DNA from 3 places in the Arthrobacter sp. TJ-270 genome. Region 1 is predicted to be linked to each of the others. Evidence: riboswitches for the same ligand, from Rfam matches in the RefSeq annotation. Region 1 holds a riboswitch; each other region holds the start of a gene.
What was found. Region 1 has a riboswitch for thiamine pyrophosphate ahead of thiC (phosphomethylpyrimidine synthase ThiC). Riboswitches for the same ligand answer to the same signal wherever they lie in the genome.

Region 1 (3,271 bases):
TCGGTACCAATGTGTATGGCCTTGGCGAGCGCTTCGGGGCGTTCGTGAAGAACGGCCAGTCGGTGGATGTGTGGAATGAGGACGGTGGAACTTCGAGCGACCTCGCCTACAAGAACGTGCCGTTCTTCCTGACCAACTCCGGGTACGGGGTGTTCGTGAACCACCCGGAGCGCGTCTCGTTCGAAATCGGGTCCGAGGTCGTCTCACGGGCGCAGTTCAGCGTTGAGGGCCAGAAACTCCAGTACTTCGTTATTTACGGGCCCTCCCCGAAGGAGATTCTGCGCCGGTACACCGAGCTGACCGGCAGGCCCGCACGTATCCCCGCGTGGTCCTACGGTTTGTGGCTTTCCACCTCGTTCACCACGGACTATGACGAGAAGACCGTGATGTCCTTCATAGACGGGATGGCCGAGCGGAACCTGCCGCTCTCCGTCTTCCATTTCGACTGCCACTGGATGCGGGCGTTCCACTGGAGCGACTTCGTCTGGGACCCGGCCACCTTCCCCGATCCGGAGGGCATGCTGCGGCGGCTGCACGAACGCGGCCTGAAAGTCTGCGTGTGGATCAATCCGTACATTGCGCAGCGTTCCCACCTGTTCCGGGAGGGGCAGGAGCTCGGCTACCTGGTGCGCAGGGCTGACGGGTCGGTGTGGCAGTGGGATCTCTGGCAGGCCGGCATGGCCCTGGTGGACTTCACCAATCCCGATGCAATCCTCTGGTACCAGGACAAGCTGCGGGTGCTGCTCGGGCAGGGAGTTGACTCCTTCAAGACCGACTTCGGCGAGCGCATCCCCACCGACGTCGTCTGGCATGACGGCTCGGATCCGCAGCGGATGCACAACTACTACACGCAGCTGTACAACGAAGCGGTGTTCGAGCTCCTCGAGAAGGAGCTGGGTGTCGGCGAAGCGGTCCTGTTTGCCAGGTCCGCGACCACGGGCGGACAGAAACTTCCCGTGCACTGGGGCGGGGACTGTGAATCCACGTTCGCCGCAATGTCCGAATCCCTGCGCGGCGGGTTGTCCCTCGCGTCCTCGGGCTTCGCGTTCTGGAGCCATGACATCGGCGGATTCGAGGGCACCCCGCAGCCGGAGATCTTCAAGCGATGGATAGCGTTCGGGCTGCTGTCCTCGCACTCGCGCCTGCACGGATCCAACTCCTACCGGGTGCCCTGGCTGGTCGATGAAGAGTCGGTGGACGTGCTGCGCCATTTCACGGAACTGAAGATGCGCCTGATGCCCTACCTGGCCGGTGCCGCGGAAGAGGCGTACTCATCGGGCACACCGCTGATGCGCCCGATGTTCCTTGAATTCCCGGACGATCCCGGATGCGCCCACCTGGACCGGCAGTACATGCTCGGAAGCAACCTCCTCGTTGCCCCGGTGCTGGAGGCCGACGGCGAACACTCCTTCTACCTCCCCGAGGGAACGTGGACTCACCTCGAAACCGGCGAAACTTTGGAGGGCCCGCGGTGGCACAGCCGGTTCTTCCCGGTTCTGGAGGCTCCGGTATTCGTTCGCCCGGGAACGGTGCTGCCGATGGGCACGGTCTCAACCCGGCCGGATTACAACTGGGCAACCGACGTCGAGTTCAGGGCGTTCGCAGTTGGGGAGGGGCATCGGAGCACTGTTCAGGTGCCTTCCCCCGACGGTTCCTTGACCTCCTACGAGGTGGCCGTTACGCAGGGCGAGGTGAGCGCCGTCGTCGTGGGTTCGTAAGGGAAAGGAGAATCCTCTCTTTCCGCAGGTCGGGTGCTAGGGTCTACAGCATCCACACGGGTGCCCCATTGCAGGGGCTGAGATCGGGCTGATGCAGCCTGCGACCGTCGAACCTGTCCGGGTAATTCCGGCGAAGGAAGTAGGAACCTTGAGTTATTCACATTCGATCGCCTATGTCCGCGACACGGAACACGATCTCGCTGTTCCAGTCACCGAGATAAGCCTCTCCCCCTCCCCCGACGGGACTGCGAACCCGCCTCTGCGCGTGTACCGCACGGCAGGCCCGGGCAGCGACCCGGTCCGCGGCCTGCCTCCGCTGCGGCGGCACTGGATCCAGGGCCGCGGTGACGCACAGCCCTACCGCGGCAGGGAGAGAAACCTGCACGACGACGGCAGGTCCGCAGTGCGTCGCGGCCGCGCCTCCCAGGAGTGGCAGGGTGAGCAATCGGTACCGCTGCGCTCCCGTGAAGGCCGGACGGTGACCCAGATGCACTACGCACGGAACGGCGTCATCACGGAGGAGATGCGGTTCGTCGCGCTGCGGGAGAACTGCGACGTCGAACTGGTCCGTAGCGAGCTTGCCGCCGGGCGGGCCATCATCCCGAACAACATCAACCATCCCGAGTCCGAGCCCATGATCATCGGCAAGGCGTTCCTCGTGAAGATCAACGCCAACATCGGCAACTCCGCGGTGACCAGCTCCATTGCGGAGGAGGTCAGCAAGATGCAGTGGGCCACCCGGTGGGGAGCGGACACCGTCATGGACCTGTCCACCGGCGACGAAATCCACACCACCCGGGAATGGATCATCCGTAACTCCCCCGTGCCGATCGGCACAGTTCCGATCTACCAGGCACTTGAAAAAGTCAACGGCGAGGCCAATGAGCTGACCTGGGAGATCTTCCGCGACACCGTCATCGAGCAGTGCGAGCAGGGTGTGGACTACATGACCATCCACGCCGGCGTCCTGCTGCGCTACGTCCCGCTTACGGCGGAGCGGGTCACCGGCATTGTGTCCCGCGGCGGCTCCATCATGGCCGGCTGGTGCCTTGCCCATCACCGCGAGAACTTCCTGTACACCCACTTCGACGAGCTGTGCGAGATCTTCGCCCGCTATGACGTCGCGTTCTCGCTCGGGGACGGGCTGCGCCCCGGTTCCATCGCCGACGCGAATGACGCCGCCCAGTTCGCCGAGCTGGACACGCTCGCGGAACTGACGGAGCGTGCCTGGAAGTACGACGTCCAGGTGATGGTCGAAGGCCCAGGCCACATCCCTTTCCAGCTGGTACGGGAGAACGTGGAACGACAGCAGGAACTATGCCACGGCGCCCCGTTCTACACGCTGGGCCCGCTGGTCACCGACGTCGCACCCGGCTACGACCACATCACTTCAGCCATCGGGGCCACCGAGATCGCCCGCTACGGCACGGCGATGCTCTGCTATGTCACCCCGAAGGAACACCTCGGCCTGCCCAACAGAGACGATGTGAAGACCGGCGTGATCACCTACAAGATCGCCGCCCACGCCGCTGACCTGGCCAAGGGCCATCCCG
Region 2 (3,271 bases), on a different contig from region 1:
CCGTGGCAAACCTGCTCTACCTGCCGCCGGTCGAGCTCAGTGGACGCTTCAATGTGTTCTACGCTGCCGGTTTCGCCGTGCGCTTTGTGTACGAGCTGGTGCTGGCCAGCTTCCAGGTGTTCTGGCTGGCCCTCACCCATGGCCCGCGGCTGAAGAACGCTGTGGTTGCGGTACGCCTGCGCAGCCCATCCGACCTCCTGGTCACGGCCACCGGACACGCCATCTCATTGATTCCGGGGTCTCTCGTGATCGAAGTGGACCGCTCCACTTCCACCCTCTACCTGCACTGCCTGAATGTCGCCGGCCCCGATGACGCAGAAAAGGTGCGCCGGAATGTCCGGCGCACCGAGGAGTGGCTGATCCGTGTGATGGGAACCAGGGAGGACCTGGCACTGCTGCTCACCGCCGCCCCTCATCACCTCGAGGAAAGGGGACGCCCATGACCGTCATGCTCGGCGTCATCGCTGCGGTTCTCGGCGTCTCGGCCGTTTGCGCCATCTACCGGGCGGCTCGCGGACCGACGATTCTGGACCGTGTCATTGCCGTAGACGTACTGCTGGCCATCGTCGGCGGGGCGTTGGCCGCGGACATGGTGTTCAACGGCCACACCAACACTCTGGTAATCCTGGTGGCCACCTCCCTCATCGGGTTCATCGCCTCGGTGGCAGTTGCCCGATTCGTCATCGAAAGGAAGTGAGCCGCCGATGGATGCTGCCCTGGATATCCTTACCGCGGTCCTGCTCCTTGGCGGGGCGCTCATGTCGCTGGCGGCCGCCGTCGGGCTTATGCGGTTTCCGGACCTGCTGAGCCGCATGCATGCGGCAACAAAGCCGCAGGTTCTTGGGCTGCTGTTGTTTCTGCTGGCAATTGCAGTGGAGCAGCGCTCGTGGGCGGTTGTGCCCGTACTGATTGTCTGCTGGGTTTTCCAGCTGCTTACGGCGCCGGTGTCAGCACACATGGTGGGGCGCGCGGGCTACCGCACCAGGCACCTGCGCAAGGATCTGCTCAGCATGGATGAGCTGGACGAGGTCGTGGAACACGCGGCCACCCGACGCCGTGAGGCGGGCGACCGCGCGTCCGACGACTGACGCTTACGTGATGTGGCGTGTGTTCTCGTAGCGGCGGATGGCGCGCTGCGTGGTGCGGTTGGTGAGCACGCGGATGGTGGTGCTGACCGTACCGGATATCACGGCGAACACGAGCGCTGACCGCAGGCTGTTCTCCAGACCTTCAGTGTCTTTCGGCGGTTCGTTTCCGGTCACCCGCTTCCAGATGAAGTCCACCACCTGCGTGCCTACGAGGCCCGCCACAAGGCCCAGTCCAACACCCATCAGTTTGAAGATCGTATTCATGGTGCCTCCTTCAGTCGGCTTAGCTTTGGTCCCAGCCTAGCGTTATCGGGACCATCGATGGACGACCACGACGCCGGTACCACGGCCGGCGGGTGTACAGTTGGTATCGCTCAAAACAACGACAGGGGAGCGCAGCCACGCATGTGGTGGGCGCTGAGAGTGCGGACCACCGCAGACCCTCGAACCTGATCCGGTTAGTACCGGCGAAGGGAGTCGAGTTCTCAGGGCGACCGGCGCCCTGCCGGAAGGCCTTCCCCTCCTGTACCCAGGAGGATCAACAATCATGACTGCAACACAGAGTCCTACACCGTCCACATCCCGCCGCCGCTACGAATGGCGCGTCGTCGACATTGTGGTCGCCTCAGTCATCTCCGTGGCCGTAGGCGTCATCTTCTTTGCCTGGTCGGCCGGTTACAGCGGTATTGCCGCCGTGACCGCTGCGTACCCGCCGCTGGCCGGACTGTACTCCGGCGGTTGGCTCATCGCCGGTGTGCTCGGCGGGCTCATCATCCGCAAGCCCGGTGCCGCGATCTACTGCGAGGTACTGGCAGCGGCCGTGTCGGCGCTGATCGGCACGCAGTTCGGTATGGCCGTACTCCTCTCCGGTCTGGTGCAGGGCATCGGCGCTGAGCTGGTGTTCGCATTGTTCCTCTACCGGCGCTGGAACATCGGTGTGGCCATCCTCGCGGGCCTCAGCGCAGGTCTTGCCCTCGCGGTGAGCGAGAACATCATGTACAACGTCGAGTGGGCCATGGAATACAAGCTGATGTACGGAGTCTTCGCTGCCGTTTCGGGTGTGGTGCTCGCCGGTGTGCTGCCGTGGCTCGCCACCCGTGGGCTCGCGAAGACCGGTGCGCTGTCATCCTTCGCCGCGGGCCGCACGGCTGACGTTTAGCATGAGCACGACGGGGGTGTCCGCCCCGGCCTCGATCACGGCGCAGGGGTGGGGGTGGCGCCACCCCGGCCGGGTGCGCTGGGCGGTCCGGGATATCGACCTGACCATCGAGGCGGGCCAGCGCGTGCTGCTCCTCGGTGCGTCCGGCGCGGGGAAGTCCACGCTGCTGCATGGACTGGCAGGGGTTGTGGGTGACCAGGACGAGGGCGAGCAGGCCGGTGAACTCACGGTCGACGGCGTCAGCCCGGCTGCTGCACGCGGCCGTTCCGGCCTGGTCCTCCAGGATCCGGACACCCAGCTGGTGCTGGCCCGGGTGGGTGACGAGGTAGCGTTCGGTGCCGAGAACCTGGCCGTTCCCCGCGCCGAGATCTGGCCGCGCGTGCATCGGGCCCTCGACGACGTCGGCCTCGACGTTGCGTTGAATCATCCCACCACGGCGCTCTCCGGCGGCCAGAAGCAGCGGCTGGCCCTGGCGGCGGTCCTCGCGATGCAGCCGGGGCTGCTGCTCCTCGACGAGCCGACCGCCAACCTTGACCCCGCAGGGGCGATCGAGGTGAGGGACGCCGTCGTCCGCGTGCTCGACCGGACTTCAGCCACACTCGTGGTGGTGGAGCACCGGGTCGAGGTATGGGCCGATGTGGTGGACCGCGTGGTGGTGCTCGACTCCGACGGCGGCATCCTCGCCGACGGTGAACCGGACGCAGTGCTCCGGCACGGGTCAACGCGTTCGCGGCTCATCGAAGCCGGCGTCTGGGTGCCGGGCTACCGGCCGGAAACGCCCGCCGTCGAAACCTCGGCCGGACCGGACCTGCTGCAGGCGGCCGGGCTGGCCGTCGCGCGGTCAAAGCGTGGACGGGCAGTGCTCGACGACGTCGACCTCACCCTCCGGACGGGAGAGGCGGTCAGCGTGCTCGGCCCGAACGGAGCCGGAAAGTCAACGCTCGCGCTCACCATCGCCGGACTGCTCAGGCCGCGCGGCGGAGCACTCACTGCCCTTGAACCGCTCGCCCGCGGAGCTGGGACC
Region 3 (3,271 bases), on a different contig from region 1:
GGTGGGCCACAAGGGCGCACGCCTGACCAGCCAGATCTCACTGCCCGGGCGCTACCTGGTGTACGTGCCGGGCGGTTCGATGACCGGCATCTCCCGGAAGCTTCCCGACGTCGAACGCAACCGGCTCAAGCGGATCCTCAAGGACCGCCTGCCCGAGAACGCCGGGGTCATCGTGCGCACGGCGGCCGAGGGTGCCAGCGAAGAGGAACTGACCCACGACATCAACCGCCTTCGCTCGCAGTGGGAAACGATCGAGGGCAAGGCGAAGTCGACCAAGACCCTCGCTCCGGAACTCCTCTACGGAGAGCCGGACCTCACCATCAAGGTGGTCAGGGACGTCTTCAACGAGGACTTCTCCAAGCTGATCGTTTCCGGCGAGGAGGCATGGGACACCATCGAGGCGTACGTCATGTACGTTGCTCCCGACCTCGTGGGCAGGCTTGAGAAGTGGACCAAGGACGAGGACATCTTCGCTGCACGGCGCATCGATGAACAGATCCACAAGGCGTTGGACCGCAAGGTGTTCCTGCCTTCGGGCGGCTCACTGGTGATCGACCGGACCGAAGCCATGACCGTGGTAGACGTGAACACGGGCAAATTCACCGGCAGCGGCGGCAACCTTGAGGAAACCGTCACCAAGAACAACCTCGAAGCAGCCGAGGAAGTTGTCCGGCAGCTTCGGTTGCGGGACATCGGCGGCATCATTGTCATCGACTTCATCGACATGGTGCTCGAAGCGAACCGCGACCTCGTGTTGCGGCGGCTCGTGGAGTGCCTGGGACGTGACCGCACCAAGCACCAGGTCGCCGAGGTCACCTCGCTCGGCCTTGTCCAGATGACGCGTAAGCGCATGGGAACCGGCTTGCTTGAGGTGTTCGGCGAGAATTGCGAGCACTGTGGCGGTCGCGGCGTCGTCACCCACGAGGAGCCGGTGGAGCACCGCAGGCACGTCGTTTCGCCGGAGAACCACCAGCAGCACCTGCGGCAGGAGAAGATGTCCCGCAGCGAGCGCAAGCGGCGGGCGAAGAGCCAGCCGGTGGAGGAACACGTTCCCGCGCCGGAACAGAAGCCCGACGACGCTGAACGCCAGGCCCGCGCTGAAGCTGCCCGGGCAGCCCTCGCGAATATTGCCGCCGCTACCCACGCCGCGCATGAGCACGATCACGAGCTCGAGAACCACCCGATGGGTGAAGCGCTGGCGCCCGGCGCGGTGTTGACGATTAACGGCGAGCAGGTGGTCCTGCCGCGCGCGGAAAACGCACCCGTTTCGATTCGACCGGAGCCGCGGCTGACTCTGGAAAGCCTGACGGAGGCCTTCGACCGCTTCCCGGCCGGCGATGAGACTGAGCCCGCCGCTCCGGCCCCGGAGGAGCCTGTGAAGGTCGACGGCGTGCCCGTCGATCCCGTAAGGGAAGCTACCTCCGGTCCGGACGCGGCGAAGCAGAACGTCGCCGCAGCGGACGGTGCGGCGCCCTCGTCCGGGCGTCGTGCCCGGCGGCACCGTGCTGCCAGCAGCGCGCAGGGCTCGGCCGCGAACGCCACGATCGAAAGAGCCGCCGGTGAGGCCAGCGCGCCGTCAACCGGAACGCAGTACGTTGCGCGGGCCGGGAAGCCTGCACCGAAGACACAGCAGTCGGAAGAGCCGATGATCCTCGGAGTCGGAGTCCCCGCCTCAGAGCTCTAGGTCTTCCTCTAATGCGCAGAACACGCCGTTCCCCCCACCAGGGAGCGGCGTGTTTCGTTATGCCTGTGGTCTTCCATGACCCGCGCCCGCACCGCAGGGTAGGCTGGGACGTAGTGACACGCGGTGCCCGGTCCGGGCTGAGATGAAACGCGTTGAACCTGATCTAGAGATGGCCGCCGGACAGGCGGCCTTTGGCCTAGCGGAGGGATGTCGCGGATGAGTATTCGCACGCTCGTGGAACCTGTAGAACACAACGAACCATTGTCGGCGGTAGCTCGGGTGCGGATCATTCCGCGCGTGCTGAGCATAGCCGGTACTGACCCCACCGGAGGCGCCGGCATTCAGGCGGACCTGAAAAGCATTGGCGCGCAGGGCGGGTACGGCATGGCCGTTGTTACCTCACTCGTCGCCCAGAACACCCGGGGAGTGCGCAGCGTGCACACCCCGCCGCCGGCCTTCCTGGAAGAGCAGCTGACCGCTGTCAGCGACGATGTTGCCATCGACGCGGTGAAGATCGGCATGCTCGGTGACGTGGAGACCATCCGGACGGTTCGCCGGTGGCTGCCGCGGGCGTCCGGCGCCGTCGTCGTCCTCGACCCGGTCATGGTGGCAACGAGCGGGGACCGGCTTCTGGCTCCGGATGCCGAAGACGAGCTGCGCGCCCTGGTGCCGCTGGCGGACCTCGTGACTCCCAACCTGCCCGAGCTCGCAGTCCTGCTGAACGAGCCGGTTGCCGCGAGCTGGGAAGCTGCCCTGGAGCAGGGTAAACGCCTCGCAGCGTCCGCAGGCACCTCGGTGCTGGTCAAGGGAGGTCACCTCGAGAGCGGGGCGGGGGATGAGTCTGGCGACTCGGCGTGCCCCGATGCGCTCGTTGGCCCGTCCGCCGACGGCAGCACCGTCACTGTGGTGGGCGGCACCCGCATCAACACGCGGAACACGCACGGCACCGGCTGCTCGCTGTCCGCGGCACTGGCTACAGTCCAGGTGCAAACCCGGGACTGGCACCAGTCACTGCTCATCGTGAAGAGATGGCTTCGGGGCGCGCTCGAACGCGCGGATGAACTCAACGTAGGGGAGGGCAACGGGCCGATCCACCACTTCCACGAGTTCGTGCCGGCCCGGACTTCGAACACTCCGGGGACCGCGCAGGACACGCGCCCCTTCAGTGAGCAGGTGTGGGAGCTCACTTCCCGCCATCGTTCAGCAATCGACACGCTGGGCTTCGTGAGTGCTCTCGGGGACGGGACCCTGCCCGACGATCAATTCGCCTACTACCTGGCACAGGATGCTCTTTACCTGAGGGATTACTCCCGCGTGCTCTCCAGGGCCAGCTCCCTTGCACCCACCGAAGCTGAACAGCTCTTCTGGGCAGGCTCCGCGCTGAACTGCCTTGAGGTGGAGTCCGAACTCCATCGGACGTGGCTCTCCGGGCGGGAATTGCCGACGAAGCAGGGTCCGGTGACCAAAGCGTACGTGGACCACCTTTTGGCAGCCTCCGCCAACGCCGGCTACGCGGTCCTCGTGGCGGCGGTACTGCCGTGCTTCTGGCTCTACGCGCACGTCGGCACCGCCCTCCACGCACAGTGG

Region 2: it holds a riboswitch for thiamine pyrophosphate, as region 1 does, so the genes downstream of both, AC4D2M_RS03795 (ECF transporter S component) here and thiC (phosphomethylpyrimidine synthase ThiC) in region 1, are expected to answer to the same signal.
Region 3: it holds a riboswitch for thiamine pyrophosphate, as region 1 does, so the genes downstream of both, AC4D2M_RS13225 (bifunctional hydroxymethylpyrimidine kinase/phosphomethylpyrimidine kinase) here and thiC (phosphomethylpyrimidine synthase ThiC) in region 1, are expected to answer to the same signal.

Annotation. Positions count from the first base shown of each region.
Region 1 is NZ_JBZCNB010000005.1:20,621-23,891, reverse strand. Features, by position in the region: gene yicI (alpha-xylosidase) at 1-1,718, shown strand, start outside; TPP riboswitch at 1,765-1,874, shown strand; gene thiC (phosphomethylpyrimidine synthase ThiC) at 1,867-3,271, shown strand, end outside.
Region 2 is NZ_JBZCNB010000001.1:801,183-804,453, reverse strand. Features, by position in the region: gene AC4D2M_RS03815 (Na+/H+ antiporter subunit E) at 1-443, shown strand, start outside; gene AC4D2M_RS03810 (MrpF/PhaF family protein) at 440-697, shown strand; gene mnhG (monovalent cation/H(+) antiporter subunit G) at 705-1,088, shown strand; gene AC4D2M_RS03800 (DUF4235 domain-containing protein) at 1,092-1,352, opposite strand; TPP riboswitch at 1,466-1,581, shown strand; gene AC4D2M_RS03795 (ECF transporter S component) at 1,636-2,247, shown strand; gene AC4D2M_RS03790 (ABC transporter ATP-binding protein) at 2,249-3,271, shown strand, end outside.
Region 3 is NZ_JBZCNB010000007.1:45,550-48,820, reverse strand. Features, by position in the region: gene AC4D2M_RS13230 (Rne/Rng family ribonuclease) at 1-1,684, shown strand, start outside; TPP riboswitch at 1,794-1,909, shown strand; gene AC4D2M_RS13225 (bifunctional hydroxymethylpyrimidine kinase/phosphomethylpyrimidine kinase) at 1,901-3,271, shown strand, end outside.